Anatilimnocola floriformis: one gene and its partner. The protein of the gene in region 1 interacts with the protein of each later gene in a pairwise test. Links are inferred from orthologs where the notes say so. Each region holds a gene or a part of one and is shown on either strand. Other genes may lie near its edges. The genes, in order: rplA and thrS.

Region 1 (11,261 bases):
CTGCCTGCCTGAGCCGCGATAGCAAAAAACCACCTGCGGCGCCGAGGTTTAGAAGCAACAGATAAAGAAACAACATCCGCTCTGGTTAAGCGTACGCGTAAAACAATCCGGGGGCCAGTGGGGGCCCCCGCTTTTTTGCCAAATGCTGCTCGACGAAAAGTCAAGCTGGCGAACTACTTGAGCTCACCCAAGCCGAACTACTTCAGCTCGACCGTGGCACCAGCTGCTTCGAGTTCAGCCTTGGCCTTGTCGGCGTCAGCCTTCGAAGCCTTTTCCTTGATCTTCGCCGGCGGGGCGTCGACCAGCTTCTTGGCGTCCATCAGCGAAACGCCGGTGATGGCCTTGACCACCTTCACGACTTCCAGCTTCTTGTCGCCAGCGGCGGTCAGAACGACGTCGAACTCAGTCTGAGCTGCAGGAGCGGCAGCGCCACCACCGTCACCGGCAGGAGCGGCCATCATCACACCGCCACCAGCGGCTGGCTCGATCTTGTACGTTTCCTTGATGTAGTCGCTCAATTCCTTCGCTTGCTTCAGCGTGAGGTTGGCGATCTGATCACCCAATGCATTAATGTCAACTTCAGCCATGACTCAGAACCCTTTCAAAACCTGCGGCCGGCTGATGCAACAAGCACCGGCCGCTTTCACCGCTGAAAACCACGAATTGCCAAACGCCCAACCAAACGCAGTGGGCGACTTTGTATTAAACAACGAGCCAATTAGCTGGCAGCGGGTTCGCCGCCATCTTTGCCTTCGGCTGCCTTTTCCGACAGCTTCTTGAACTGGCTCTGGAGCGCCCCACCAGGGGCATTGATTTGCGACAACAGCTGCGCCCCGGGCGACAAAATCTGCCCCAGCAGCAAGCTGATCTGACCGACGCGATTCGGCCACTTCGCCACTTCCTTGAGCTTCTCGGGCGAGAGCTTCTCGCCGTCCATCACGCCGCCGCGCGACTCGACCTTCTCATATTCCGGCTTCTTGTGTATCGCCACCATCTCTTTAGCCAGAGAGATGAAATCCTCACCGCCGTAAACAACGGCGACACTGCCCGAGCTTCCTTCGAAAGCCGGAGCCAGGGAAGTGCCTTCAGTGGCACGAGCAGCCAGGCTCGACTTCACAACCAGCAGGCTCAAACCCTTCTTACGCAGGTCGCGCCGCAGGTTGTAGGTATTCAGCGAGTCGAGGCCAATCACATTGACCACAACAGCGTCAGTGACGCCGGACAACCGCTGCTTGATTTCTTCGGTAATCAGTCGCTTGAGTGTCTTGCTCATTCCAGCACTTCAATTTCTAAAAACCAGCACTGCTCAACAAATTAGACTGCGATGCGAACCGAAGGGCTCATCGTGGCACACAGGGCAACGCTCTTCACGTACACACCCTTCACCGAATTGGGCTTGAGACCCACTACGTAGTGCACGAAGGCTTCAATGTTTTCTTTGAGCTTCGGAGCATCAAAGCTCGCCTTGCCGACGATGGCATGCACGATGCCGCCGTTGTCATTGCGGAACTCAACCTTACCAGCCTTGTATTCCTTGACGACCCTGGCCACATCAGGCGTGACAGTGCCAGCACGAGGCGACGGCATCAAGCCACGCGGACCGAGCACGCGGCCGAGAGGACCAACCAGGCCCATCATGTCCGGAGCGGCGATGCAGACATCAAAATCCGTCCAGCCATCCTTGACCTTCGTGGCCAAGTCTTCTTGACCAACGAAATCAGCACCAGCAGCAGTCGCCGCGGCAGCCAAGTCACCCTTGGCAAACACCAGCACCCGCTGAGCCTTGCCAATACCGTGCGGCAACACAACGCTGCCGCGGACGATCTGGTCGGCCTGCTTGGGATCGACGCCGAGACGCATATGGATCTCGATCGCCTGGTCGAATTTGGTGTTGCCAAACTGCTTCAAACGCTCGACGGCCCTATCCAAGGAAACAGTATCCTTGGTCGGCGGAGCGACCTTGAGCAGGGCACGAAAACGCTTCGATTGCTTTGGCATGAAACAGAGAGCCCCGGGCTCTCCTCGCAGAAAGGCGACTTATGGGGAATCGAGTATCCTAGCGGCCTGTCAAAAAGTGAGCAAGGCCTACGACGATAAAATCCAGTGACGAAAGCAGAAATGCGACGCGAGCCGCACTCGTTGCCTGGCACAAGACACTGCAAAGGCCCTAGCCTTCGACCACAATGCCCATGCTGCGGGCAGTTCCTTCGATCATCCGAGCAGCACGCTCTGGATCGGTCGAATTCAGCACGTCTTCCTTCTTCTTGACGATTTCCAGCAGTTGCTTCTTCGTCACCTTGCCCACTTTGTCCTTGTTCGGGACGCCGGCGCCCTTGGCACAACCGGCAGCCATTTTCAGGAGGGCCGAGGCCGGCGGGCTCTTAGTGATGAATTCGAACGAGCGATCGTCATAAACGGTCACAACCACGGGAATCGGAATCCCCATGAACTCGCGGGTTCGTTCGTTGAACTGCGACACGAACTGCCCGAGATTGATACCGAACTTACCGAGCGAGGTACCAACTGGCGGCGCGGGAGTCGCCTGGCCACCCGTCACCTGAAACTTCGCCTGACCCTTGACTTGCTTGACCTTAGCCATGACCTGCTGCCTTCACGAAACAAAATGGAAATTTGATGGAGATCGGATTGATGGTAAAAGACCAGGGAGCAACCGTTACACGAGTTCAATCTGCCAGTGCTGGAACTCGACTTCCGTGGTCCGCCCAAAAATCTGAATAAGAACCTTGACGCGCCCGTTGGCTTGATCGACACCGCCAACTTCGCCGTCGAAGTTCTGGAAATTGCCTTCCTTGACTCGAACCTTGTCGCCCTTCTTGAACGGAATGGTCGACTTGACCGGCGTGGCTTCGTCGGTGAGCACCTTGCTCTTCCGCAGAATCTGCTCGACATCGCGCGTCAACATCGGCGTGGGCTTGCCGCCCGAACCGGTGAAGTCACCAATGCCCGCCGTTTCGCGAATCGCAAACCACGACTCGTCATTGACGGCCATGTTGATGAGCAAGTAGCCCGGATAGAGCTTCTTCTTCACGACACGACGTTTGCCGGTCTTGGTGAACTCAGCGACGTCTTCCGTCGGAACCACGACTTCCTTGAAGTACCGCTCTACGCCGTTCATTTTGATGCGGCGGAGCAAGGCATCGCGGATCGAGTCTTCGCGGTTGACTTGAATTTTGAGAATGTACCAATCGAACTGCAGGTTATTGTCGGCCTGCGATTCGTCGATGAACTCCAGCGGATCTTGCGCGGGATATTCGACCTCGGGCTCGTCTTCGACTTCTTCCTCTTCGGCTTCGGCAACAACTGCAGCCGGCTCATCGCCAGTCTGGCTGGCAGCGGCTGCAACCTCCGGAGAAGGAGAAGATTCAGGAGCCGGATTATCGGCAGTAGCCGCGACGGGCTCGACCGGCGGAACCGGATCGCTAGACGTACCGGGCCCGACGGCGGCGGCACCGGCTTCTTCCGGGGCAACTGGTTCGGGATTTTCGGGGCTGTCGGGATACATGTTCAAGCCTTCACCGGTATTCAATGCCAACGCCAGGGCAACAACTGCTTCTTAATTACCTGGGGGTTACGCCTAAGGTCTGCAACAGGAACTGGAAAATCGCGTCGAGACTGAAGAGCACCGCCGTGAGCCCCACAATCAAAACGATCACAACCACCGTGCTCCGCGACAACTCGCGCCACGTCGGCCACGAGACCTTGTTCATTTCCGCTTCGACCGCAATCAAAAAGTCCGCAAAGGGCGGATAGTTGACCAAGCGATAAGCGATCCACATGCCGACGACCAGAATTGCAGCAGGCACACCGTAGCGTACCGGCGCTTCCATACGATTGAGAACCGCCGCCGACATCCGCCAACAGCCAATCGCCAGGACGAGCCAGATCACCAGGCAGGTAATCTGCCGCGCCATCCGCCCCTGGCTACGCTTGTACAGCGCAACACTCGTTAATTCTTGTAGGAAGACACTCCCCATCGTCGGCGCTTTATCTTTTGACATTGGTTGTTGATCCAATCATTTGGCCGCGGCAGCCTTGCCTTAGCCGCAGTGCATTTCAGCAGGGGCGAAGGGAATCGAACCCCCAACCGCTGGTTTTGGAGACCAGTGCTCTACCAATTGAGCTACACCCCTAAGCAAATACCCGGACCGCGAAGGGCCCGGGCAGCGTAGACAGCTAGAACTTGCCAGCTGTCACAGTCAACGCATAACTTAACTATCCGCCAGCAGTCGCAACACCCCAAAAATGACGATTGCGACCCGCAGATGAATAACTACTCAAGAACCTTGGTCACAACGCCCGAACCGACGGTCTTACCACCTTCGCGAATAGCGAAGCGGATACCATCATCCATGGCGATGGGCTTGTGCAGCGTGACCACAACCTTGACGTTGTCGCCAGGCATGCACATGTCGGCGCCAACCAGATCGGCGGTGCCGGTCACGTCCGTAGTACGGAAGTAAAATTGCGGGCGATAACCGCTGAAGAACGGCGTGTGACGGCCGCCTTCTTCCTTCGACAAGCAGTAAACTTCAGCTTCGAACTTGGTGTGCGGCGTGATCGAATTGATCTTCGCGAGCACCTGGCCACGTTCGATATCTTCGCGGCGAACACCACGGAGCAAGCAACCGACGTTGTCCCCTGCACGACCTTCGCCGAGTTCCTTGCGGAACATTTCGACGCCCGTAACGATCGTCTTCTGCGGTTCCTTGCTCAGACCAATGATCTGAACTTCGTCACCGACCTTGACCATACCGCGCTCGATACGACCGGTGGCGACAGTACCGCGACCTTCGATCGAGAACACGTCTTCGACAGCCATGAGGAACGGCTTGTCTTCTTCGCGCTTCGGCTGGGGAATGTAGCTGTCGATCGCGTCGAGCAGGTCTTCGATGCACTTACGCGACTTCGGATCGGTCGGATTTTCGTAAGCCGGCAGCGACGAACCACGAACGATCGGAATGTCGTCGCCAGGGAAGCCGTTCTTATTGAGCAGCTCGCGAATTTCCATCTCGACGAGCTCGAGAAGATCCGGATCATCGACGAGGTCGATCTTGTTGAGGAACACGACGAGAGCCGGCACATCAACCTGACGGGCCAACAGCACGTGTTCGCGAGTTTGCGGCATCGGGCCGTCAGCAGCCGACACGACCAGGATCGCGCCGTCCATCTGGGCAGCGCCGGTGATCATGTTCTTGATAAAGTCGGCGTGGCCGGGGCAGTCGATGTGAGCGTAGTGGCGCTTTTCGGTTTCGTATTCGACGTGAGCCACGGCGATGGTCACGGTCTTCGTAGAGTCACGAACCGTACCACCCTTGGCGATGTCCGAATACTCCTTCTTTTGAGCCAAACCCTTCGCGGCGCACACCGAGAGGAGAGCCGCAGTCGTGGTGGTCTTGCCGTGGTCAATGTGGCCGATCGTGCCGACGTTGCAGTGCGGCTTGGTCCGCTGAAAAGTTTCCTTGGCCATTGCTTTCTACACCTACATTACTTTGTGAATCGATGCCTAAAACCCGAATTGCTGTCAATTAGGATACGGACTTCGCGGGGTTTTCACCACGGGGCACATTCCGCGACACGCACGGCAATGCCCCACAGGAAACCACGAGGTACTCCTCGCAAAACTCGCGACGCCAGGAGTCCGATCACTAGAGCTGCTGTCGGGACTTGAACCCGAGACCTCTTCCTTACCAAGGAAGTGCTCTACCAACTGAGCTACAGCAGCTTATCCAAACCAAATCAACCAACCATCCATCTATCCGAAAGAGCGGGTGAAGGGAATCGAACCCTCGTCATCAGCTTGGAAGGCTGTTGCTCTACCATTGAGCTACACCCGCATCAACCGACTCGATTCCGTTCTTCTTAACCGCCTATCGCAAACCACCTGCCCGCAGGCAAGTGGGGAGTGAAGGATTCGAACCTTCGAAGACCGAAGCCAACAGATTTACAGTCTGTCCCCTTTGACCGCTTGGGTAACTCCCCGGAAACACAACCACGAACCGCTTTTTCGAATCCGAGCCGTGAAACCGGCGGAAAGGGCCGTTCAACGCTGGCGCGAACGAATTAACAGAGCCAGCGGAGGGACTTGAACCCACAACCTACGGTTTACAAAACCGTTGCTCTGCCAATTGAGCTACGCTGGCCTGATCGGTGAAAATGCCCTGCCTCAACGGCAAGACAACCTCAGCTCGGGACCCTGACTCAAAGTCGAAACCAGTAAATATAGTGAGCCAGCCGAGTTACGCAAGATGACTTCGGGGTGAATTCAACCCCTCCTGACAAAAGAGCCTGCAAAGCCGCAAAAGGTTCACGATTCGGGCGTTTGAGAAAAGTACCATCGGCTATTTCGACCCCTTCGCCGCGGTATTCCTGCGGGCGAGGTTACAGCCAAAACAGCAAGACTACGTTCTCCGCTCGCAAAGTTCGGCACAAGCGCCAAATCCTGCCGGGCTACATCAATTTCGCCAACTGCATCCCTACCCACACCAGCAGCAAGCCGAAACCGAGATTCGCCCCGATGTTGGCGAGGCCGATGAACTGCTGCGTGCTGTTTTTGTCGACGAGACGACTGACTGACTCCCAGCCGAAGGCCGAAAACGTCGTTAAACCGCCGAGAAAACCGACCATCACGGCGACTCGCAGCAAGTGAGCCAGCGCCGGGTTGTTGCCTGGCGGTTCGAGCTGCGCGACCCGTTGGCCGACGAAACCGATGATCAAGCAGCCAATCAAATTGGCCGTCAGTGTTCCCCAGGGAAAGCTCTTGCCCAGCAAATATTGCGTTGAGATTCCCAAGCCATAGCGGGCAAAACTCCCCAGGCCGCCGCAGAGAAAGACGAGGGTGATATCGCGCAGGTAGTTCATGCGTGTAGGACTACTTCCCCGCCCCGTGCAACGCTGCAGTCGTCACGATCTCGGCCAGCAGATTGCGAATGTGGAATTCGTTGGCGACGAACTTCTTGGTGAGGTCGGTCCGCAGCGTCGGGCTGTAAGCTCGCCACGGCTGCTTCACCACAAAGTGAAACAACTGCTCGACAAAAGCCGAGTGCGATTCATCGCTGGTGGCCAAAAAAGCCGCCAATTCGCGGGCATTTTTGAACTGCTGCTGCTGACCAGCACGAGTCAGGTACGAACCAGTGGCGTCGACGGCCTTCCCTTTTTCCTCAGCCCGAAAACGACCGATGGCATCGAAGTTTTCGAGCGTAAAACCCAGCGGATTGATCATTTTGTGGCAGCTATTGCAGGCCTCGGCTTTGGTCTGCAAGGCAACGCGTTCACGCGTGGTCAGGCTGGCGTGCAGATCGGGCGCGAGGGGCGCGACGGCTTCCGGTGGTGGTCGCAGCGAACGGCCGAGCAGGCTGCGTGAAATGAACACGCCGCGATGAATCGGGCTGCTGTTGGCCGTGTAAGCAAAGCCGGCGAGCAGATACGGATGCGACATCACGCCGGCCCGCTGTTCGGGATTGAGGGCCACTTTTTCGAAGCCGGCATCGGCGGGCAAATCGGCGCCATAGAGCTTCGCCAGACGGCCGTTGAGATAGAGCGAATCTTCGTTCAGCAGCCGGCGAAAATCGGATTTCTCGCTCCACACGATGTCATCGAGCATGATCTCGAGCGACGAGCGGAGGTCGGTTGCGATGGCTTGATCGAAGTTCGGAAACAGCTCGCTGTCCTTCGACAGATCAGGGGCCTGATCGACGCGCAACCACTGCATGAAAAAGGCCTGCAGCTTGGCGTGCGTCCGCGGATCGGGCATCATCCGCTGCACTTGTTTTTGCACCTGCTCGCGCGTCAGCAACTTCCCCGCCGCGGCTTCTCGCAGCAGCGTGTCATCGGGAATGCTGTCCCACAGAGCGAAGGAAAGTCGCGCGGCCACTTCATAACTATCGAGAGCTTGCATTTCCTGCGCGTGAGCCACTTCTTGATAGAGAAATCGCGGCGACTTCAGCACAACGAGCACAAACCGTTTCAAGCCGAGCTGCAAATCGCTGGCGTCGTTCAGCTGCTGATCGATGTAGAGCTGCTGCTGGGCTTCATCGAGCGGCCGGCGAAACGCCCGTTCGGCGAACTTCAGGCAGAAGGCGCGGAGCTTGTCGCGCTGATCGGATTTGCTCAGGTCGACGCCGGAAAGGTCGCGCAAATACTTCACGATGTAGGTCGCGGCTTCGAGCGCGCTGTCGGTGGTGGCCGCATCCCAGGCCTTGCTGATCGAGGTGCCGCGCTCGTAACCAATGCTGCGGTCATCGGGCGGAAAAGGCGTTTGCGGAATGTATTGCGTGGCGAAAACTTTCGGCGTGAGGTTGCGGGCCGGAATCACTTCCTGAGCCCGCTGCGGCGGCTGCCACTCGAGGGCGATCATCGCGGGTTTAGACGGCTTTTCCTTGGCTTTTTTCGAGTCATCAACCCCTTGGTTGGCTTTGATGAACTCAAGTCGCAGTGGATAAACGCGGCCAGCCAGCAGGCGGATCGTGCCGCGATATTCGTTATCGTTGCCGCTCTTTACCTTGGCATCGATCAGCGGTTCGCGAAGGTCATTCACCCACAGCTGCATGGCGTGATCGGTTTTGACCACGATGTCGTAGCTGCCGGTTTCGGGGGCGAGGAGCGAGCCTTCCCACTTGATCGAGAACTCTTGCGGCTCGGGCATTTTTTCGGCGTCTGGGCTTTTGTCGCCGAAGTCAAAATTCACCACCGGATCGGTCCGCTCGATCACACGATCGTTGTTGCGGCGGCTACGCGTCTTGAAATATTCGCCACGCAAACCACGCTGTTCCGGCCAGGCCTGGGCCAGGCGAAAGCTGCCGATGAGGTCGGCGACGCTGTTTTGATATTGGCGAACGGTCAAGCGCGAGAGTTCGATCCGGGCCGATTGATTGCGAGCTTGCGCGACGGGCGAATAGAACGAATCGTAGACAAACTTCGCGACGTTCTGCGTTTCCTCGCCGTTGACTGCTTCTGGCTCGCCTTCGGGCATCGTTTTTTCGATCAGATCGGTCAGTTCGACAAGCGATTTATCGCCGACCAGCGGCTGGGCGTACTCGGTTTTAACTCCCTCGCCCTTCGCACCGTGGCAACTGGCGCACTGGGCCTGGTAGATCACCTCGCCAGAGCGCGGCGGAGCGGCGAGAACAACGGCGGGAAGCATTGCCGTGGCAAACGAAAGAATACGAGCGAATCGGCTCATCAGAACAAGTCCAAAAGGGCTGCAGCAGATCGAACAGCCTAGGCGGGAGGCGGGCGGGTTCTTTCATCGTAAACCGCGGCGAAAAATCTGGCAAAGGGTTTTTGGCCCAGGCAGTCGGATGCGCCTGGTTCGACGAAACGCCTCCGCAAACCGGCGGGTATCATTCGGTATGAAACCGCCTCACCCTGAAAAATCACTGTTCCGACAGAACCTGCTCGGCATCTTCTGCCTAGTGATGGCTATCGTCGCTTTGGGTCTCGCCGTGATTCCGGGAATTGCCTTCGATCGGCCGCCGCAGCCGTTTGTCGTGAACGAGCCAACTGCCTTGCAGCCCCCGATCTCCCCCTCGGAAACAACGGGCGGTTTGACACTTCGCTACAAAGGCTTGGCGGTGAACTTTGGCGGTAAAACAAAGCCGGCCGAGCCGACGACAGCCGAAGCGGCAGCCATCGAAGCCGCCGCGGTCGCCAAGGAATCGCAGGCCCAGCGTGATCACATGCTGAAGTGCTTCATGCTCGCTGCAGCCGGCTGTTCGATGCTCGCCCTGGTATGCGGGCCATTCGCTTGGGTACAGGAAAAACAGCCGGCAATCTCTGGACCAGCAATGTTGATCGCCACGGTCGCACTCACTTGGCAGTACATTGCCTTCGGTATCGCTGTCGGCATGGCCATTGCGATCACCCTGCTGATCTGCGGGGCGTTTTCGTAGTTGCCACTTGACTGCTGCCACTGCCAGCAGCGAACGAAAGCTCCCCAAACCGCCAAAATCCCGCCGTTTATTACGATTTCTGCCTTTTTGCTAGGGCGGCTATTTCCTTCCAGTTCCGCAACTCGCTAGAATGTGGTGGTTGAGGATTGAAAACCGGCATTACCTTATCAACCATTGCCCCCTTCGCGGGCACCGCCGGTTCGATATCGGTCGAACGTATCGTCACATAACTCGTCATTGAACTACGTAATGGGTCCGGCGCAGGCTATTGCTGCGAAGATCCAAATCAGCTCGTTCCGGTTGCAGCGGCGTTTTGTCGTTTGCATCTGGCCGGGTGAAGGGCAGCGCATGAACCCGGCGGCACTAGCAACGCTTCGGCCTGCATTTTTTGCAGATCGGCTCGTGCTGGTTTCGCGGGACAAAGTTTTTCGTGGCCGCGAGCAGGAACTGAACAAGCCGAGTTCGCGGCAGGGACAGGTTGCAAGGAACGGAATTCCTGAACCTTTTTTCGTGACTGGTTTCACAGCTGGCTACGAAGGTTCGCAGAGAGGCAAATATGATTTCTACCGTGATGAAAGCCGTGCTAAACGACTCTAACAACGACGAACCGCGTGAAGACGAGGGCCCACAAACGGTGGATCCGCGCACATTGGAGCGACTCCCCGCCGAAACGGGCAAGGAGCTGGTACAGCTCTTCAAGCTCCTTTCCGACGAGACGCGGCTTCGCATTCTGTACTTCCTCATGCAACAGGAAGAGCTGAATGTCCGCACGCTGTGCGACCTGCTCCAGCAAAGCCAACCGGCAGTCAGCCACCACCTGGCACTGCTGCGCGTGGCCGGCATCATCGAATGCCGCCGCGACGGCAAGCACAACTTCTATCACTTGGTGCCGAAGCGGTTCCAGCACTTCCTCGACATGCTGTTTGTCATCGAAAACGGCCAGCCGCGGCGGATTCGGATCGAAAACGCCCTGCTGACGTATTCGCACGACGAAGCGGCCAAGTAATTTGGCCTGTTCTGATCGTTGAGCTGTTACCCGCTGGCATCTGGGTTGCGCCGCGGGTCACAATTGAGAAGCCGTGAACCTTAGCGACCGCTGGGTGTCTACAGCGAGTCGCTTCACCTTCTCAAGATTCTTACGACGATCGCCCTCATGTACGTCCCTGGTGCGTTTCAAGTCGCGGATTCGGAACAGATTGCGGCATTCATTGCCGAGCACAGCTTTGCAGCGGTGATCACGCAGCACGCCGGCGCTCCGTTCGCCAGCCACGTGCCGTTGCTGTACGAGCAAACCGCCGGGCCGCTCGGAACACTTGTTGGCCATCTAGCGCGGCCGAATCCGCAATGGGAAGA
Region 2 (16,587 bases), 3.3 Mb from region 1 along the record:
CTCAAACCGTTCTCGGGTAAGCGAAAAATCGCGATCATCGACGATGCCGACTATCTGTTCAACGAAGCGGCCAACTGCCTGCTGAAGACGCTCGAAGAGCCGCCGCCGCGGTCGGTGCTCATTCTGCTGGGTACCAGCGAACAACGACAATTGCCGACGATTCGCTCCCGCTGCCAAGTCGTGCGGTTTCAGCCGCTCGATACCAATGATGTGGCAGAGATCCTCGTCGAACAACAGCTCACTGCCGACCGCAACGCGGCCCACCAAGCAGCTGCCCTTGCTGAGGGAAGTGTCTCGGCGGCGGTTCGCTTGCTGGAAAGCGAACTGAGTGAGTTCCGTGCGGAGTTGCTGCAATCGCTGGCTCAGTCGCCGCTGCAACCTGCAGTTCTCATGAAACTGGTGCAAACCTACGTCGATGCGGCCGGCAAGGAATCGGCGGCCAAGAAGCTGCGGCTGCGCGATGCGTTTGGTTTCAGCAGTTCGTATTTTCGGCAGCTCATGCTCATCGGCAGCGGCCTCGCGCAACCGACGGCCGCTTCGCGGGCCTGGCTCGATCCAGCCGAGATGGGGAGCCGCGGCGTGGAGCTTTGCCTGGAGGCAACATCGGCCGCTGATTCGAATGCGGCTGTTCTGAATGTGCTGGAGTGGTGGGCCGACGAACTGGCCACGCTGCAGCGGACCGGCACGGCGACGCTACTCTCCCATTAGCGTGAGGACCAGGGACCGCGGCCCGCCGACGTCGCGATGCTCGCACAGATAGATTCCCTGCCACGTGCCAAGCAGCAGCCGACCATCCTTCACCGGAATGCTCACGCTGCTGCCGAGGAGCGCGGCCTTCACATGGGCTGGCATGTCGTCGGGCCCTTCCATGGTGTGCACATAGGGGAAGTCTTCGGGGGCAATCGTGGAAAAGACCCGTTCCAGGTCATGCCGTACATCCCGATCGGCGTTCTCGTTGATCGTGAGCGACGCCGACGTGTGCTGGATGAAGACGTGCAGCAAGCCGGCTTTCACGTTGCGGACCTCAGGAATTGCCGCAAGTACTTTGTCCGTAACGAGATGGAATCCACGGCGAACGGCCGGCAAAGTAATATTCTTCTGTGTCCAAGGCATCGTTTTTACCATCCTCCCAAGTGTCCAGTTCGCTTATGGCGATCCGGGCAAGTTTGGCAGATTCGCGAACCTGCACCACACCACCTCGGTCCCTGTATGAAGGATTTGCAAAAATGCCGTCAAGGGGTGGTGTGGTCCCCAAATCCGTTATGTTGGCATTAGCGGACATTAGATTCCCCTAAGACGCCTTATTGACCATTTCGTAATGTTGCCCTGCAAACGGAACAATGCGCGTTTACGCCACGCATTAGTGATTGCCGGATATGGACTTATGGAAATTGTTAAGCCAGATAAACCCTGCGAGTGATACCGCTCAAGACAATCTGTCGTGAGGGCTAGTGGCGGAAAACTCTTCGTAAAAACCGCAAAAATCTTGACGCAGCCCCTGTCGCTCCTGATAATGCGTCCGTCAGCAAAGGAATTGCTTTCAGACGATCGGCCACCAGCGGCCGGTCACCTTCGGCCACGGATGGTTGACTAGCTCAAGCAACCGCCTATTTCTCAGCCAGTCGATTTCACACGAGTCCTGGCTGCTGTGTTACTGCCCGAATATCTGAAGGAGAAAGCCATGGACAAAGTTCGCAACGTTTTCGAAGCCATTCTCAAGTACGGCCACGACGAAGATTTCTATCCCGAAGCTCCGGACACCTTCTCCTCGACAGATGCCCCCGCTGGATCGGAAGAGAAGATCGAAATCCTCCGCCGCCGCATCGAACTCGGCTTGCCCCTGTGGCACGACAGCGATCGCTGCGACTACAGCGGTTTGACCGGCGCGATCCGCCCCCGCGAGTAAGTTCGCGACTGCGAGTCGAAAAACACACACAAGGGACGCAAATTTGCGTCCCTTGTTCATTTCTTGCCGCGTGTAGGGTGGGTCGAGGGTACTCCCGAGGCCCACCAAGTGTGACGCGGCATTCGGTGGGCCTCGCGGAGTACCGCTCGACCCACCCTACGAATCCAGTTACCTATTAATACTCGTTGGCCCCTGCCTTCTCGACGAGCCCAGCGCTGCCGCTGAACGTCTTCCGCACGCGGCGTTCGCGGATTTCTTCCTGCAACCGAGTGATCGCCGCATCGAGCGACATCGCGCCGAGATCACCTTCGAGGCGATCGCGGAGCGAAACGGTTCCTTGCTCGGCATCGCGCGGGCCGACGACCAGCATGTAGGGAATCAGTTCCAGCTGACCATCGCGGATCTTCGCGCCGAGTTTTTCCGGGCGGAAATCGCCGGTAACGCGCAGGCCCTGCATCCGCAGTTTCCGTTCGATGTCGCGGCCGTAGTCTTCGCTCTTTTCGCTGACGGTAATCACGCGAACTTGTTCGGGAGCAAGCCACAGCGGGAACGCGCCGGCAAAGTGTTCGATGAGCACACCGATGAAGCGTTCCATCGAACCCAGCGGCGCGCGGTGAATCATCACCGGCTGATGCGCCTTGTTGTCGTTGGCCGTGTATTCCAGACCGAACCGCGCGGGCAGGTTGTAGTCGAGCTGCACGGTGCCGAGCTGCCATTCGCGGCCGATGCAATCGGTCACGACGAAGTCCGCCTTCGGGCCATAAAACGCCGCTTCGCCGGGCTCCGCCGTGTAGGCAATGCCGAGGCGAGTGCAGACGTCTTCAAGCGCGTTCTGCGCACGCGTCCAAACCTGCTCGCTGCCGACGTACTTGTCGCTCTTCGGATCGCGAAAGCCGAGCCGTACGCGATAGTTATCGAGCCCCAGCGACTTCAGCACGAACTGCGTCATCGCGATGCAGCCCTCGAACTCCGCCGGCACCTGGTCTTCCATGCAGAAGAGATGCGCGTCGTCCTGCGTGAACCCGCGGACGCGCGTCATGCCGTTCAGCTGACCGGTCTTTTCAAAGCGATACACCGAGCCGAACTCAGCCAGTCGCAGCGGCAGCTCTTTGTAGCTCCGCTTCTGCGCCTTGTAGATCTGAATGTGATGCGGGCAGTTCATCGGCTTGAGCAAATACGCTTCCTGCTCGTTGAACCAATCCTTGATCACCTGCATTTTGTCGGTATCGGTCGTCGCTTTTCCGAAACCACCGAACGACATCGGCACCAAGCCGTCGAGGTTGTTCTTCACGGCCTCTTCGAAATGGCCGATGAACTTCGCATCGGTAAACTTCCCTTGAAATTGCAGGGCAAACAGCTGTTGCACGCTCTGCATAAAGGGATCGAAGTAGAACGGCGGGAACTGGCTTTCCATGTAATACGGAAAGTGGCCGCTGGTCTGATACATCTGAATCCGGCCGATGTGCGGCGTGTAAACCGGCAGATAAGCCCGCTGAGTCAGCTCCTGCTTGATGAACTCCTCGAGCTGCGAGCGAATCATCGCTCCCTTCGGCAGCCACAGGCACAAGCCCGGACCGACATCGTTGCTGAGCGTGAACAGCTGCAACTGCTTGCCGAGCACGCGATGATCGCGACGCTTGGCTTCTTCGATCTTCTTCAGATGCTCGTCGAGCTCTTCCTGAGTGAAGAACGCGGTGGCATACAACCGCTGCAGCTGCGCGTTATCGGAATCACCTTTCCAATAAGCGCCGGCCAGCGACAACAGCTTGTAGGCGCCGATCGCGCCGGCGGTCGGCACGTGCGGGCCGCGGCAGAGATCGATGAACTCGCCTTGGCGATAGAACGACAACTCCGGATGAGTCGCCAGGCCGGTTTCGATGTGTTCGACCTTGTACTTCTGGTCGAGCCCTTGCACGATGTCGAGGGCTTTGGCCCGCGGCACTTCGATACGCTCGAAGGCTTCATCGAGGGCGATGATCTTTTTCATCTCCGCTTCGATGGCGGGAAAATCATCATCGGTCAGCGGCGTGGGAAGTTGAAAGTCGTAATAGAAACCACCTTCGACGGTCGGACCAAACGCCAGCTGCACGCCTTTCTTAATCCGCATCACCGCGCGGGCCATGATGTGGGCACAAGAGTGCCGCATCACGGCGAGGGCCTCGGGATCCTTCCGCGTGAGGAGCTTTAACTTGACGGAGCCCTCGGCGGGCAACGCGTAGTCGGCGCCGACTACCTTGCCGTCGACCTCGGCGGCCAGGGTAGCCTTGGCCAGGCGGGCACCGATCGTCTCGGCGATGCCGCGAGGAGTGGTGGGAGAAGAGAATTCCTTAACGCTGCCGTCGGGCAAATGAACTTGAAGCATCGTGCGCTCAATTTCCTGAAGAGGAACCGCTGCCGTCGCACGCCGCTACAAAGGGTGTGCCCGCTCCGGCCTCGGCCTACGCGTACTCTAGCGGAAAGGACGCGATCTGGGCATGCGAGGTTCGCCGCCAACAATCGCTCGCTCGTTCTGAATCACCACTCGAGAAAACCCCCATTCGCAGTGATGGTTATATAACAGGTCATGTTATTTTCGAATTGACACAAATGCCTTACCAGAAAACACTTGCGACAAAACAGCATCTGTGGAGTATAACCTTTTATAACACCTCGTCGCGGCTCAATAACGGCCCAAACGTCCGGCGAGCGTGTGAGTTCCTCGGTTCCCATTCACGCTCACCTCCCGATTCGCCACCGATTCCGCACAACTATTCTCACAACAGTTGTTTCGAATCTTGATTCGCCGCAAGCGCTCTCCAGCCAACCTCTTAGGTAAAACACCCCCGAAAACCGCACAACAGTTTCTGCCGTTTTACAACATCTTCACAACGCCCCACCGTTCCGCAGTGGCCCCAAGAAATAGCCAACAAGCGACAACCGAGACTCAGTTGACGCTTGCGGGTGTTTTCGGACGACCAAATGTATACATCTGACCACCATCCGTCAAGTCGATTATGGGCGACTAAGTGGTGCTGTTTTCGATTGGCACAGGCTGTGCCTAAGGGGAAGCTGTTCGCGATTGTCGGTAACTGGCTCGGAGTTCTCGAAAACTTCCAGAGTCCTTCCAAGCTCCTGGCCGAAGCTTCCGGTCAATTGATTCCAGGGGCCAGAAAAAACGCTCTGACAGCATGTCACCATAGCGATACTGTTCGGAGAACTGCTGTCCTATTTTCCCCGCCGGATATGGTCGGACAAATCCTTGCGGCACCACCAGGGCGAAATAACTCCCCACGTTCAGCACCGGCAGGAGCAGCAGCACGATGGCGACGATCAACGGTGTGCGCGATTCGCGGGTCATGGCGTTAATGCTTCCGGTCGTTCACTTACACCGGTAACGCTCTCCCGGTCGGGCATTCGAACTTCCCACGCATCTGGCCAGAGCTTTCGATCGAATTCTTCCAGCGGCCAATACAGCGTGCTGCAGTGGTTGGCAAAAATTCGGTAGTGATCGACTTGTCCGGAGATCGTCGGATAGCCATCCAGGCTGCAGATCCAATTGCCATCTGGATTGGGAATAAAGTGCGGCTTCCGCACCACCAGTGCGAAATAACTCCCCACATACAAGACCGGCAGAAGCAATAGCACGATGGCCACGATAAGGGGTGCGCGGGATTCGCGGGTCATGGTCACGGGGCGAAACTTCCCTTTGCTCCAATTCTTTCCAAGCGCCAATCGCAACCTGATTCTCGCAATACGCCAGAGTGTATTCACGAGGGCGACTGTTGTTCGCTAACGCGACGTAGATCACCTACTACAACTCGCTACCATGTCAGCCCCATCGACAGCACCAAGCCGTAAAGTTGCGCGTCGGGGTTCAGTCGGTTGGCTGGCGGGCCGCTGGCGGCGGAGGAAAAACTGTTGGTGGTCAGAGTCCCGATCGTTCCGCCAAAGCCAGCGCCGCCGGTCGGTGGCGCGTCGACTTGCCAATGCTGGTACTCCAGCCCCGCTTTGAAGAAGAAATTAAACGGCAGATTCTGCAGCGGAATGTCCCACTCGATGCCGACTTGAATTTCACCAATCGTCATCGTGGCAAGCGCATCGTTTCTCGACACCGTGGCGGCCCCAACGAGTGGCGCAGATGGACTGGAGGCCACCGTGCCAGCGGCGTACGCCCGGCTGTCGCTTCTGCCCCACAGAGATGAAGCTCGCGCCCCCAAATACAAATTGGCATACTGCCAGGGAATGGCCCGCTTGCCCGTTAAACTGCCGGTCACACCCGTGCCATCAAACTTAAAGAAGTTTCCGTACTGCAGGTTGACGAAGTTGCCTGTCGTGAACACACCGTACACGCTCAAATCGGCTGCGCCACTCAACTCCGCATGGCGAGCACCAAGTGTGCCGTCGACGGTCCACAAACCTGGCCGAAACGTCCGCAGCACTTCCAGGTCGAGCGCATACAGTCCCGCGCGATCGACCTCGCGATAGGTCCCAAAGTTCGCCTGTTCCACGATCCCTGGGGTCGTGGTGGGGCGACGTTCGAGTTGCTCGTTCATCTCGAAATAGCGGGCCTGCACACCCCAATTGTCGCCAAATTTTCGCCCCAAGAAGATGCGCGGCGCCGTGGTAAATGTACTGATGCCCTGGCCGGTTCGAAACGAAGCATCCGTCCCCGGCGTCCCGGCTTCGTCGAGCGACAAGGTGATCAATGCATCGTTGTCGACGATGAGCTTCAGGAAGGTCGCTTCCACGCCGCCGAACCAATGCGGCACCTGGCAGCAAAGGCAGCACTCGTCGCAACCTTCTGCAGCCACTTCGAATGCGCCAGAGGTGTAATCGGTCGCAGGCTCAGGCACCGGCGGCACATCTTGAGCGGCGGCCGAACTCAGTAAGCACAACAGCAACGCCAGGCCGGCGTTGCCGACCAATCCATTGGTCCGCATTGGAGCATCCTTTTCGAGCATGGGAGTGGTCCTGAGAAGCGCGAAATCCATTTTCGCGCGGAACAACTCCTGCAAGCTCCATCGAAAATCCCCGCGCGAAACCGCAGCATTGCTAGCCAAGCTGCGATATCACGCACAGTCGCTTCCCGCGGCGAGAAATTCTGTTGCCGCAGTTGCGCCAACTGGTGTGAGTGGGGGCGATTCCAGCGCAGTCAGCATCCGAGATTCGTTGCAATCATCAGCGCCAACTACGTGTAACTACTACCGCCGGCGCATACGGATCGTCCTCAATTCGAGTTTGCCGCTGGGGCAAAGCGTATCGGCAGCTGCAACGAAGCTCTGCTGTCGCTGCCAGCTGATCGATAAAGTTCGCTTCCTCGCGGACTGCGGCGACCTGCAGTTGGAGCGAGCCCCTGCAATCTGACCGGATTGCAGTGGCTACCGATGTCGCCAAAGAACCGCCTAGTTCTTCTTATCCCCGGTCAGCGCGTTCGCGGAGTAATCCAGGAAGAGATCGCGCAGGCTGTAGTCGACGAGCCAATCGCGGCCCGTCGAACCGAACACATAGTCGAAGATGCCGTCGTCGACCACGGTCGTGTTGTTGATCAAGCCGTTCAGCGAGGTAATCCGCGTGGCAAACGGCGTGTTGGCGGTCCAGAGCGCGAGAATGTTTTGCAGGTTCGCGCGGGTCATGTTCGTCAGACTGCCGCCGATCACGATATCGTCATCCGTGCCGGCGTTGATGTTGTCAAAGCCGCCACCACCCAGGATCAAATCGCGGCCTGCATCTCCCGACAGGACGTCGGTGTCGGCTCCCGTTCCGCCATACAGAATGTCGTTGCCGGCGCCGCCGTAAATCGTATCGATGCCAGCGCCGCCGTCGAGGTAATCATTGCCGCTGCCGCCGAAGATCACGTCGTTCCCGGCATCGCCATAAATCGCAGTCGGCTTGCTGAGGGGCTGAAAGACCGTGATCGCGTCGCTGCCGGCGAAACCGTGGATGACGATGTCATCGAAGGACGACAACGGATAGATGGCCGATCTGCCGTAGGGGGCGATGATCACAATCACGCGGCCGGTTAGCGGATTCGAGCTCGTTTGGCGAACCAAGATGGCGTCGTACGAGTTCGTGCCGTTGATGACGAGCGTACGTCCCACGAGTTGCGAGGTGCCGTCGGCCACTGAAGGGGCGGCGGCGATCGTCACTGCGTAATCTTCCACTTCGCCGTCATCGGCCAGGCCGGTGGGCAGCGCGCTGCCGCTGGTGCTGATGCGGAAGCGGGCAAAGCTGCCGCCGACGACGGCAGTGCTCGGCACGGTGAAGGTCACGACATTGGCGCCCGCAACAACGTCTAAACCGCTGGCAATCTTTTCTGCGGCATCGAACACTCCGTTGCGATTGAAATCGATCCAGGCATCGAGCTTGCCCGGAGCGCTCGCGTTGGCCGTGACCGTGCTGACCACGCCAGGGACTAGCGTTGCCGAACCGAAGGTGATTCCTCCTTCGTCATCGCTGCCGGCCAGATCATCGCCGTTGGCATTGGCCGAGGCCTGATTCGCGGTTTCAAAATCGCGCGTGCCGAGCAGCGGCCCGGTTTGGAAATCGCCACCGATGTAGTTCAAACCTTCCGAATGCTGGGCCACGCCGTAAGAGGCCGGCGCATCGCCGAAGTCGTAATCCGCGACCGGAGTCGTATTGAGAACGATCGTGACGGTGTTCGAATCGGCCAAGCCGTCGTTGGCCTTGTAGGTGAAGCTGTCCGTGCCGTTGTAATCGGCAGTCGGCGTGTAATGGAACGAGCCATCGGGATTGAGCGCGAACGAAGCGGCATGTTCGGGCGCCTCGACCAGTATCGCGGTCAACACGTCGCCCGTGTCGTTGTCGCTGGCGTTTGTCAGCGCGCCCGGCGCTGGCACCACCAGCGGCGTGTCTTCCGCGGTCGAGTAGACCATGCTTTGAGCGAACGGCGCGTCGTTATCGCCCGTGATGGTGACGACGATCGAACCGGTCGCCGTGCCGCCGTCGTCGTCGACAATCGTGAACGAGATGGTTTCGGTCGCCGTAGCGCCTGCCGAAAGCGAATTGAACGCGCCGGAGGGATCGTAGACAAACGTGCCATCGGCGGCGAGCGAATAGAAGGCTCCCGCGGGCGTGAAAGCATCCACGGCAACGGCAGTGTGCGTATCGAGCGTGCCGGCGTCGGTCAGCCCCGTCAGTACATTGATCGGCGCGCTGGCGGCGTCTTCGGCGGTGGTCACTGTCTGATCGGCCGCGACGGGCTTCACGTTCTTCACGTTGACGGTGAGCGTTTCCGGCACAGCCGGTGGTGCGTTGGCTACCGCAGCGAACACAAAATTGCGTACCGCGGCGTTGTAGGTTGAGTTACCGATGGGGGCGGTGACGAGCCAGTTGTCGAATGTGTCGCCCAAGAACGCGCCATTGCTGACGTAGGCAATTTCGCCAGTGCCCAACGTGCGCAGCGTCCATTGAAAACCTTCGGCAGAAGAAACGACGCCGATGGTATCTGCATCCAGGTCGGTAATCGCATCCAGGTCGACATACGAATTGACGGGAACGACGTTGCGAATATCCACCACGCCTGTTGTCAGGCTGCTGGCCAGATCGATGATTGCGTCGGGGACGGCGTCCGTGTCCACGACACCTGCCCCGCCGACAAACGCAGCCAGGTTGGAATCAACTGGAGAACCGGCCGAATCATAACCCGTGACAAAGACCTTGCCGCCGGCAGTGACGTACGTCGTCAAATTCGCGATGACCGCAGCCGGTGCGATGTCGCCAAAGCCACCCCCCGTCGAACTCCACACCACGGCAGCGTAACCCGACAGATCGGCCAACAGGGCTGCGTTGCCATTGGCGAAGTCGTTGGCCACCACCGTGACGTCGTAAGCCGCGCCGAGTGCCGCGGGAATCGTCAGGTCGGTGAAAGAGTCGGAAACAAACAGCACGCGCGGCAGGCTGTCGTCATCGGTCAGTGTGGCCGACACCGGATAAAAATCGTTGCTGGTGTCGCTGGGATTGTCGTCCAGGTACTGATGTGGCAGCGAGAAGACGCGGGTGGCTGGATTCCAATTGATGCCATTCTCGGCCACGGTGAGGGCCGCAGTGCCCAGGCTGAAGGTCTGCGTATTGTTCGGCGAGAGTGAGTCGCCCCAGTTCAATTTCAAGGTGAAGGTGTCGGCTGACGCTGGATCGGTCACGGTTCCGGTCAGCGTCAGAGTGCTGTTTTCATTCACGACCCCGCCATTGCTCAAACTCATCAGCAAGGTGGGAGCGACGTTGTTGATATGAATGGTCGCCGTATCAAAGGCAAATTCGCCGTCATCGCTGGTCACGCGCAAACCGACCGTGCGCGTGGTCGGACCATCGATGCCCGCGGCTGAGAACGTCGGCGATACGCCGCTCGTTTCGTAACTGCCGTTGTTATCGAGATCCCACTCGTAGGCCGTGATGTTTCCATCGGCATCGTCCGAATTGGCCGCCGATAGAATCACGCTGCCACCTTCGTTCACCGAATAGAGTTTGCCCGCGTCAGCGGTCGGAGCAACGATGAGGCCACCAAAATCCCAGTTGACGATTCTCGCCAACTGAGCTGCAGAGAGTCCGGCGACCAGATCGCTATCTTGCGCTGGATTCGTGTTGAAGAACGTCGGCGCTTCGCTCGTTGCTAAGGCGGAGGTGGTGTTGATTTTCTGAAAGAACATCAGCGAGCGACTTTGGCCCGCGGGGACAGTCACGCTGTAGCGAGCGAGCACTCCCTGCCCACTGTCGACGTTGGCGCTGAATACCACTGGCGACACAGTGGAGGGTAGGACGTCCGGCGAGAAGGGACCTGCCAAGACGGTTGTGTTCGCCGGATCAATGGAATTGCCGTCGTCGGTCACCAGCCAACGATCGTTGGCAGCAAACGTCGTGTCGCCACTGCTGGTCGCGGCGACGGTCGTCGAAGCATCGGAACCAAAGTTGCCCGCGTAATCGACCGGAACCGTGATGTCGCTCGCCGTGGGATTGCTCAAGGTCAGCAGCGCGCGCAACGTGGCGCTATCGGCTGCCAGGTAATAGCTGTAATTGACGTTCAGTACCGATTTCACCGACGGGGCAAAGTTGATGTTCGGCGCGTTGTCCGTGAGCGAGCCGCCGACGACTGAGTCATTCACCCAGACCTTGGCTGCAAAATCGAAGGCGTCATTTTGGACGCCGATGGTCGCGTCTTCGATCGAAGCACCATCGCCGGGCACGCCGATGCTAGAACTGCCGCCCGTGGGGAGACCGTTGGTCGTCGTGACATCGTCCGAAAAGCTCCAGCTCGAACCGCCGCCGCCGGGAATGGTGACGATCGTCAGCACCTCGCGCTTTTCGAGCGACTCCAAAAACGAGCGGCGCGTTTGCTTCTTTACCGCGGGGCGTTGCCGGCGTGAGGATGCAGTGAGACGATTCCAAAGACCATTTAAAGACAACGACATCGGTGAGCAAAACTCCGATTGGCAGGGGAAGGGAGCGGGGATGCTGCCTCAACTGGAAGCAGCTGCGGATATGCGCGGTTCCAGCAGCTTAATTGCCAGCCCGGCGGTTTCATACTGCGACCGTCGTTAAAAAACCACTAAGAAGCGTGGGCCTAGCCGGACCAGAGCCGCAGCGGTAAGTCCGGCGACCAGCCGATCAAAGTGTATTGACTCTGCCTATTCGGGAGGACAGAATGCCCCCCGCTGGCGAAATTCTTCGCCAAATCTTCATAAAAGGCGGAATTATGAAACGGGGATCGCGTCGCGATCGTTTGTGGCGTCGTGTCTTTGGTCGCCATCTCGGCAACAAGTCGCGACGACGCGCCTGGCTCGAACAATTGGAGCCACGTCAGGTGATGGCCAGTCTGCCGATCATCAGTGAGGTGATGGCCGCCAACAGCAGCGGCCTGAAGGACGCCGATGGAGATGAGAGCGATTGGATCGAAATCTATAACCCCACCGCCGCTCCGATTAACTTGCAAGGTTGGTCGCTGACCGATGATCCGGGCGATTTGAACGAGTGGGTGTTTCCCGCGGTCACGATCGGGCCGAACGCTTTCTTGACGGTGTTCGCCTCGGACAAAGATCGCACGACAGGTCCCGAACTGCACACCAATTTCAAGCTGTCGGCTGGCGGCGATTACTTGGCGCTAGTGAATGCCGGCGGTGTTGTTGTCAGCGAGTACACGCCGACCTATCCGCCGCAGATCGACAATGTTTCCTACGGCATTGCGTTTGATACGGCTGAGCTGATTCAGTCGGGCGCTGCGACTCAGGTGCGCATTCCGACCAACGGTTCACTGGGCAACACTTGGACAACGACGGGATTCGATGCCACCGGCTGGACGACGGGGACGACCGGCGTGGGTTATGGCGTGGTCCATCCGGGCTTCAACATTGTCTATGCCCGCGCAAACGTGGAAGTGAGTGATCTAGGCGTCGCGCGCAATGTAATCACCACGCCCTCGATGCGTTCGCTGACGTTGAATACGACGGCGGCGGTGGTCAATTACATGGGAACCGGCGGCGGCGGGCACTATGGAAGTGATTCGGCGTTTCCCAATCAAGCCATCGGCGATGACATCAACGACTTTGTCGTGCAGGCGAATGGCGTCGTAAAGATTCCGACTGCGGGGAATTGGACGTTTGCCGTCAACAGCGACGACGGTTTTGAATTGAAGCTTGAGCGCAACGGCGTGACGTTTTCGTCGGAATACTTTGCCACGCGCGGAGCATCGGATACGCTCGCCACGTTCAACATTCCAACGGCCGGCGATTGGAACATTTCGGCAATGATGTATGAGCGCGCCGGCGGCGCGAGCTTTGAATTGTTCGCTGCGCCGGGAAGCTTATCGAGCTGGAATGCGACTGCCTTCGACTTGATCGGCGACACGGCCAACGGCGGTTTGACGACTTATGCGCCGATTGGCGTTGGCACCGGCGTAGCCGTCGGAACCGACGTGCGCGCTGCCATGCAGAATGTGAACGCGTCGGCCTATGTGCGAATTCCATTCACGGTGACGAATCCGTCGACCTACGATTCGTTGCAGCTGAGCATGCAATACGACGATGGCTTTGTGGCGTATCTCAATGGGGTGGAAGTTGCCCGGCGAAATGCACCGACGTCGCTCGCTTTCAACTCAGCAGCCACGGTCGATCGTTCGCTCGCCGACGCGACGACGGCAGAGAGCATTAATCTGACGCCGTTCTTGAGCAACTTGCAGGTCGGCAATAACGTGCTGGCCATTCAGGGGCTGAATTCGTCCGCCGGCGACGATAGCTTTTTGGTTCTGCCGCGACTCATCGCCTCGGCGGCGCATCCCGAGCAACTCCGGTACTTCCACACTTCAACACCGGGCACATTCAATGTCGATCCAGCCTTGGGCGTGATCGATCGCGTTAGCGCCAATGTGGCGGCCGGTTTTTACAACAGCCCCATCTCGGTTACGCTCTCAACTCCTTCGGCGGGAGCGACGATTCGCTACACGATCGACGGCAGCACGCCGACGGCTACGAATGGTTTGATTTACAACACCCCCGTTTCCATCTCGGCAACGACGACGCTGCGCGCGGGAGCATTTCGAACCGACTACCTCTCGCTGCCGACGATCACGCGCTCGTACATTTTTCTCGACGACGTGATTCGTCAATCGCCGAGCGACGATGTGGCCGGCGGAGTCTATCCCGATGTCGGCGCCGCGCCGGCAGGCTGGCCCACGACTTGGGGCGGCAATGTCGTGGATTACGGCATGGATCAAACCATTGTCAATCAGGCCGGCGCTGCGGCGGTGAAGTCGGCATTGCTGTCGCTGTCGAGCATTTCGATCACGACCGATTTGTCGAATCTGTTCAATGCGTCGACCGGCATCTATGCCAACGCCAGTCAGGATGGCCGCGATTGGGAGCGCCCCGCCTCGATCGAAATGCTCAATCCCGACGGCTCGGCGGGTTTTCAAGTCAACGCCGGCTTGCGCATTCGCGGCGGTTATAGCCGCAGCAACGACAACCCCAAGCATGCGTTCCGCGTCTTCATGCGCGGTGAGTATGGCGATTCTTCGCTCGAGTATCCGCTGTTCGGCCCCGACGCTGCCGATTCGTTCAAGAAGTTCGATTTGCGCACCGCGCAGAATTATTCCTGGAGCTTTGCCGGCGACGCCAGCAACACCATGATTCAAGATGGTTTCGCCCGGCAATCGCAACTCGATATGGGAGAGCCTGGCACGCACAGCCGGTGGGTGCATCTCTATATCGATGGTCAATACTGGGGCATCTATCAGATCGAGGAGCGCCCCGAAGCAGAGTTTGCCGCCACTTATTTCGGCGGCTCGGCCGAAGACTATGACGTCATCAAACCTGAAGCGGGTGTTTACACCAACAGCGCGACCGACGGCAACTTCGATGCGTATCAGCGCCTGTGGCAGTTCGTAACGACGCAAGACCTGGCGAACAACGCGAACTACTACCACATCCAAGGCAAGAACGCACTCGGCGTTGATGATCCATCAATCCCCAGCGAAGACGTGCTGCTCGATGTCGACAATCTCGTTGTCTACATGTTCGGCATCTTGCACGGCGGCAATCTCGATGCGCCGATCTCGGCGTTCCTCGGCAATAACGGCATCAATAATTACTTTGCGATTCGCGATCGGACGGGGCGCGAGGGCTTCAAGTTCATTCAGCACGATGCCGAACACACGCTGCACAATGTGAATGAAAACCGCAACGGTCCTTTCACCGCGGGACAAAATTTCGATCGGTTCAATCCGCAGTTTTTGCATCAGCAGCTGATGGCCAATGCGGAATATCGGATCCGCTTCGCCGATCTGGTGCAGGAAAACTTTTTTAACGGCGGGCCGATGTCGACGGAGGTCGCCGGAGCGAGATTTCAAAAAGACGTCGCGCTGCTCGATCCCGCCATCGTGGCCGAGAGTGCGCGCTGGGGCGATGCCAAGCGGCAGACGAGTCCGCTCGGCAAGACCGATTGGCTGTCTGCCGTGGCGACCATGGCAGGGTTTGTCGCCAATCGCAATCCGGTTTTAATCTCCCAATTTCAAGCCATCACGCCGAACAGTTTGTTCCCTACGGTCGGCGCTGCTTCGTTTTTGATCAACGGCGTTCCGCGCAGCTCGGGAGAGATTTTGCCAGGTAGCGTGCTGCGCATGGCGGCAGCTGCGGGGACAGTTTATTACACCACCAACGGCAGCGATCCTCGGCTCGTTGGCGGCGCGCTCAATCCTGCCGCAGTCGCTTACGATCCTAGTGGTACCGATTCGACGCTGGTCGCAACCAATTCGCAGTGGAAATATTCCGACAAGGGAACCGATCTCGGAACCGGGTGGCGGGCCGAGAGTTTCAACGACACCGCGTGGTCGGCTGGTAATGCGGAGTTGGGCTACGGCGACGGCGACGAAGCAACCGTGGTGAGCTACGGCCCGGACGTGAATGCGCGATACATCACAACTTACTTCCGCAAAAGCTTCACGGTGGCCAGCGTCAGTAATCTGACTGGCCTGAAGTTGCGATTGAAGCGCGATGATGGCGCTGTGGTCTATATCAATGGTGTGGAAGCGACCCGCAGCAACATGCCGAGCGGGGCGATTCTGAATTCGACGCTAGCCAGCAGCAACGTTGGTGGCACCGACGAGCAGACCTTTTATGAAGTGGATCTCAATCCCGCTCTGCTGCATGCTGGCACGAATGTGATTGCCGTGGAAGTTCATCAATCGGTCGCCAATAGCAGTGATGTTTCGTTCGATGCTAGCCTGATTGCGCGCGTGCAAACCAATCCAGGCCTGCCATTGAACACCTCGGCGACCATCAACGCCCGCGTGCTGAGCGGCGGAGTATGGTCTGCCCTGACCGACGCCACTTTCAGCACGGCCACCAAAGCGGCTGCCGGAAACCTGGCCGTTACCGAGGTGCACTACAATCCGGCGGCGTTTCCGGGCGCGACGACCGCGCCGCTCAACGATAAACAAAACTTCGAGTTCGTCGAGTTGCGGAATATCGGCTCTTCGACGATCGATCTCACGGGCGTGCAATTTAACGCCGGCATCACGTTCAACTTCACCGGCGGTGATGTGACGTTCCTCGCGCCGGGACAGCACGTGGTCGTGATCAAGGACCGGCTGTCGTTCGAAGCCCGTTATGGTACGGGCGTCTTGGTCGCTGGCGTGTATACCGGCAGCCTCGATAACGGCGGCGAGCAACTTCGATTGGTCGATGCTGCTGGCGCAACCATCCAGGACTTCACTTTCGATGACGATCCGGCATCGACTCCGCCGTGGGTGACATCGCCCGATGGCAATGGCCCTTCGTTGACGGTTCGCAGCGTAACCGGCAATTACAACTTGGGCTCGAACTGGCGAGCCAGCTATCTGACCAATGGCACGCCCGGTTATGAAGAAAACGATTACCCGGTAAATCTGACGATGACCGGTGGCTCGGTTGCCGAGAACGTCGCGAGCGCCGTAGCCGGCACACTTTCAGCGACTGATCCAAATGCTGCCGATACGCTGACCTACAGCCTGGTGAATGACGCCGGGGGACGGTTCGTCGTGGTGGGCGCGAATATCGTGCTCGCCAGTGGTGTGCTGCTCGATTATGAAACGCAGTCTTCCTACAGTATCACTGCGCGCGCGACTGACGCCGGCGGTCTGTTCGTAGAAAAGGCCTTTACGATTCAAGTAACCGATGTCGCCGAAGCCAACATCGCGCCGACGTTTGTCGTTGGTACGCCGC

Evidence for each region.
Region 2: the proteins of rplA (region 1) and thrS interact in binary tests that used the Escherichia coli proteins (3 or more experiments, as listed by UniProt). The link is inferred for Anatilimnocola floriformis from one-to-one orthologs.

Annotation. Positions count from the first base shown.
Region 1 is NZ_JAMLFW010000001.1:5,714,391-5,725,651, forward strand. What follows is about bases 157-3,049. They hold rplA (50S ribosomal protein L1), read right to left. Parts: upstream 1,999-3,049; coding sequence 1,315-1,998; downstream 157-1,314. Other genes in these bases: rplL (50S ribosomal protein L7/L12), read right to left, coding at 198-587; rplJ (50S ribosomal protein L10), read right to left, coding at 719-1,273; rplK (50S ribosomal protein L11), read right to left, coding at 2,168-2,599; nusG (transcription termination/antitermination protein NusG), read right to left, coding at 2,675-3,049. In the rest of the region: more of nusG, read right to left, coding at 3,050-3,553; preprotein translocase subunit SecE, read right to left, coding at 3,579-4,019; tuf (elongation factor Tu), read right to left, coding at 4,292-5,488; M9Q49_RS22740 (fluoride efflux transporter FluC), read right to left, coding at 6,469-6,879; M9Q49_RS22745 (DUF1592 domain-containing protein), read right to left, coding at 6,890-9,199; M9Q49_RS22750 (hypothetical protein), read left to right, coding at 9,369-9,908; M9Q49_RS22755 (hypothetical protein), read left to right, coding at 10,158-10,505; M9Q49_RS22760 (ArsR/SmtB family transcription factor), read left to right, coding at 10,489-10,914; M9Q49_RS22765 (FMN-binding negative transcriptional regulator), read left to right, coding at 11,062-11,261. UniProt on the Escherichia coli protein: One of the primary rRNA binding proteins, it binds very close to the 3'-end of the 23S rRNA. Forms part of the L1 stalk. It is often not seen in high-resolution crystal structures, but can be seen in cryo_EM and 3D reconstruction models.
Region 2 is NZ_JAMLFW010000001.1:2,437,506-2,454,092, reverse strand. The notes cover bases 1,676-4,621. They hold thrS (threonine--tRNA ligase), read right to left. Parts: upstream 4,269-4,621; coding sequence 2,082-4,268; downstream 1,676-2,081. Other genes in these bases: M9Q49_RS09500 (hypothetical protein), read left to right, coding at 1,682-1,906. In the rest of the region: M9Q49_RS09510 (DNA polymerase III subunit), read left to right, coding at 1-708; M9Q49_RS09505 (secondary thiamine-phosphate synthase enzyme YjbQ), read right to left, coding at 694-1,113; M9Q49_RS09490 (hypothetical protein), read right to left, coding at 4,944-5,243; M9Q49_RS09485 (hypothetical protein), read right to left, coding at 5,240-5,575; M9Q49_RS09480 (hypothetical protein), read right to left, coding at 5,707-6,846; M9Q49_RS35720 (beta strand repeat-containing protein), read right to left, coding at 7,288-11,307; M9Q49_RS09465 (lamin tail domain-containing protein), read left to right, coding at 11,592-16,587. UniProt on the Escherichia coli protein: Catalyzes the attachment of threonine to tRNA(Thr) in a two-step reaction: L-threonine is first activated by ATP to form Thr-AMP and then transferred to the acceptor end of tRNA(Thr). The rate-limiting step is amino acid activation in the presence of tRNA.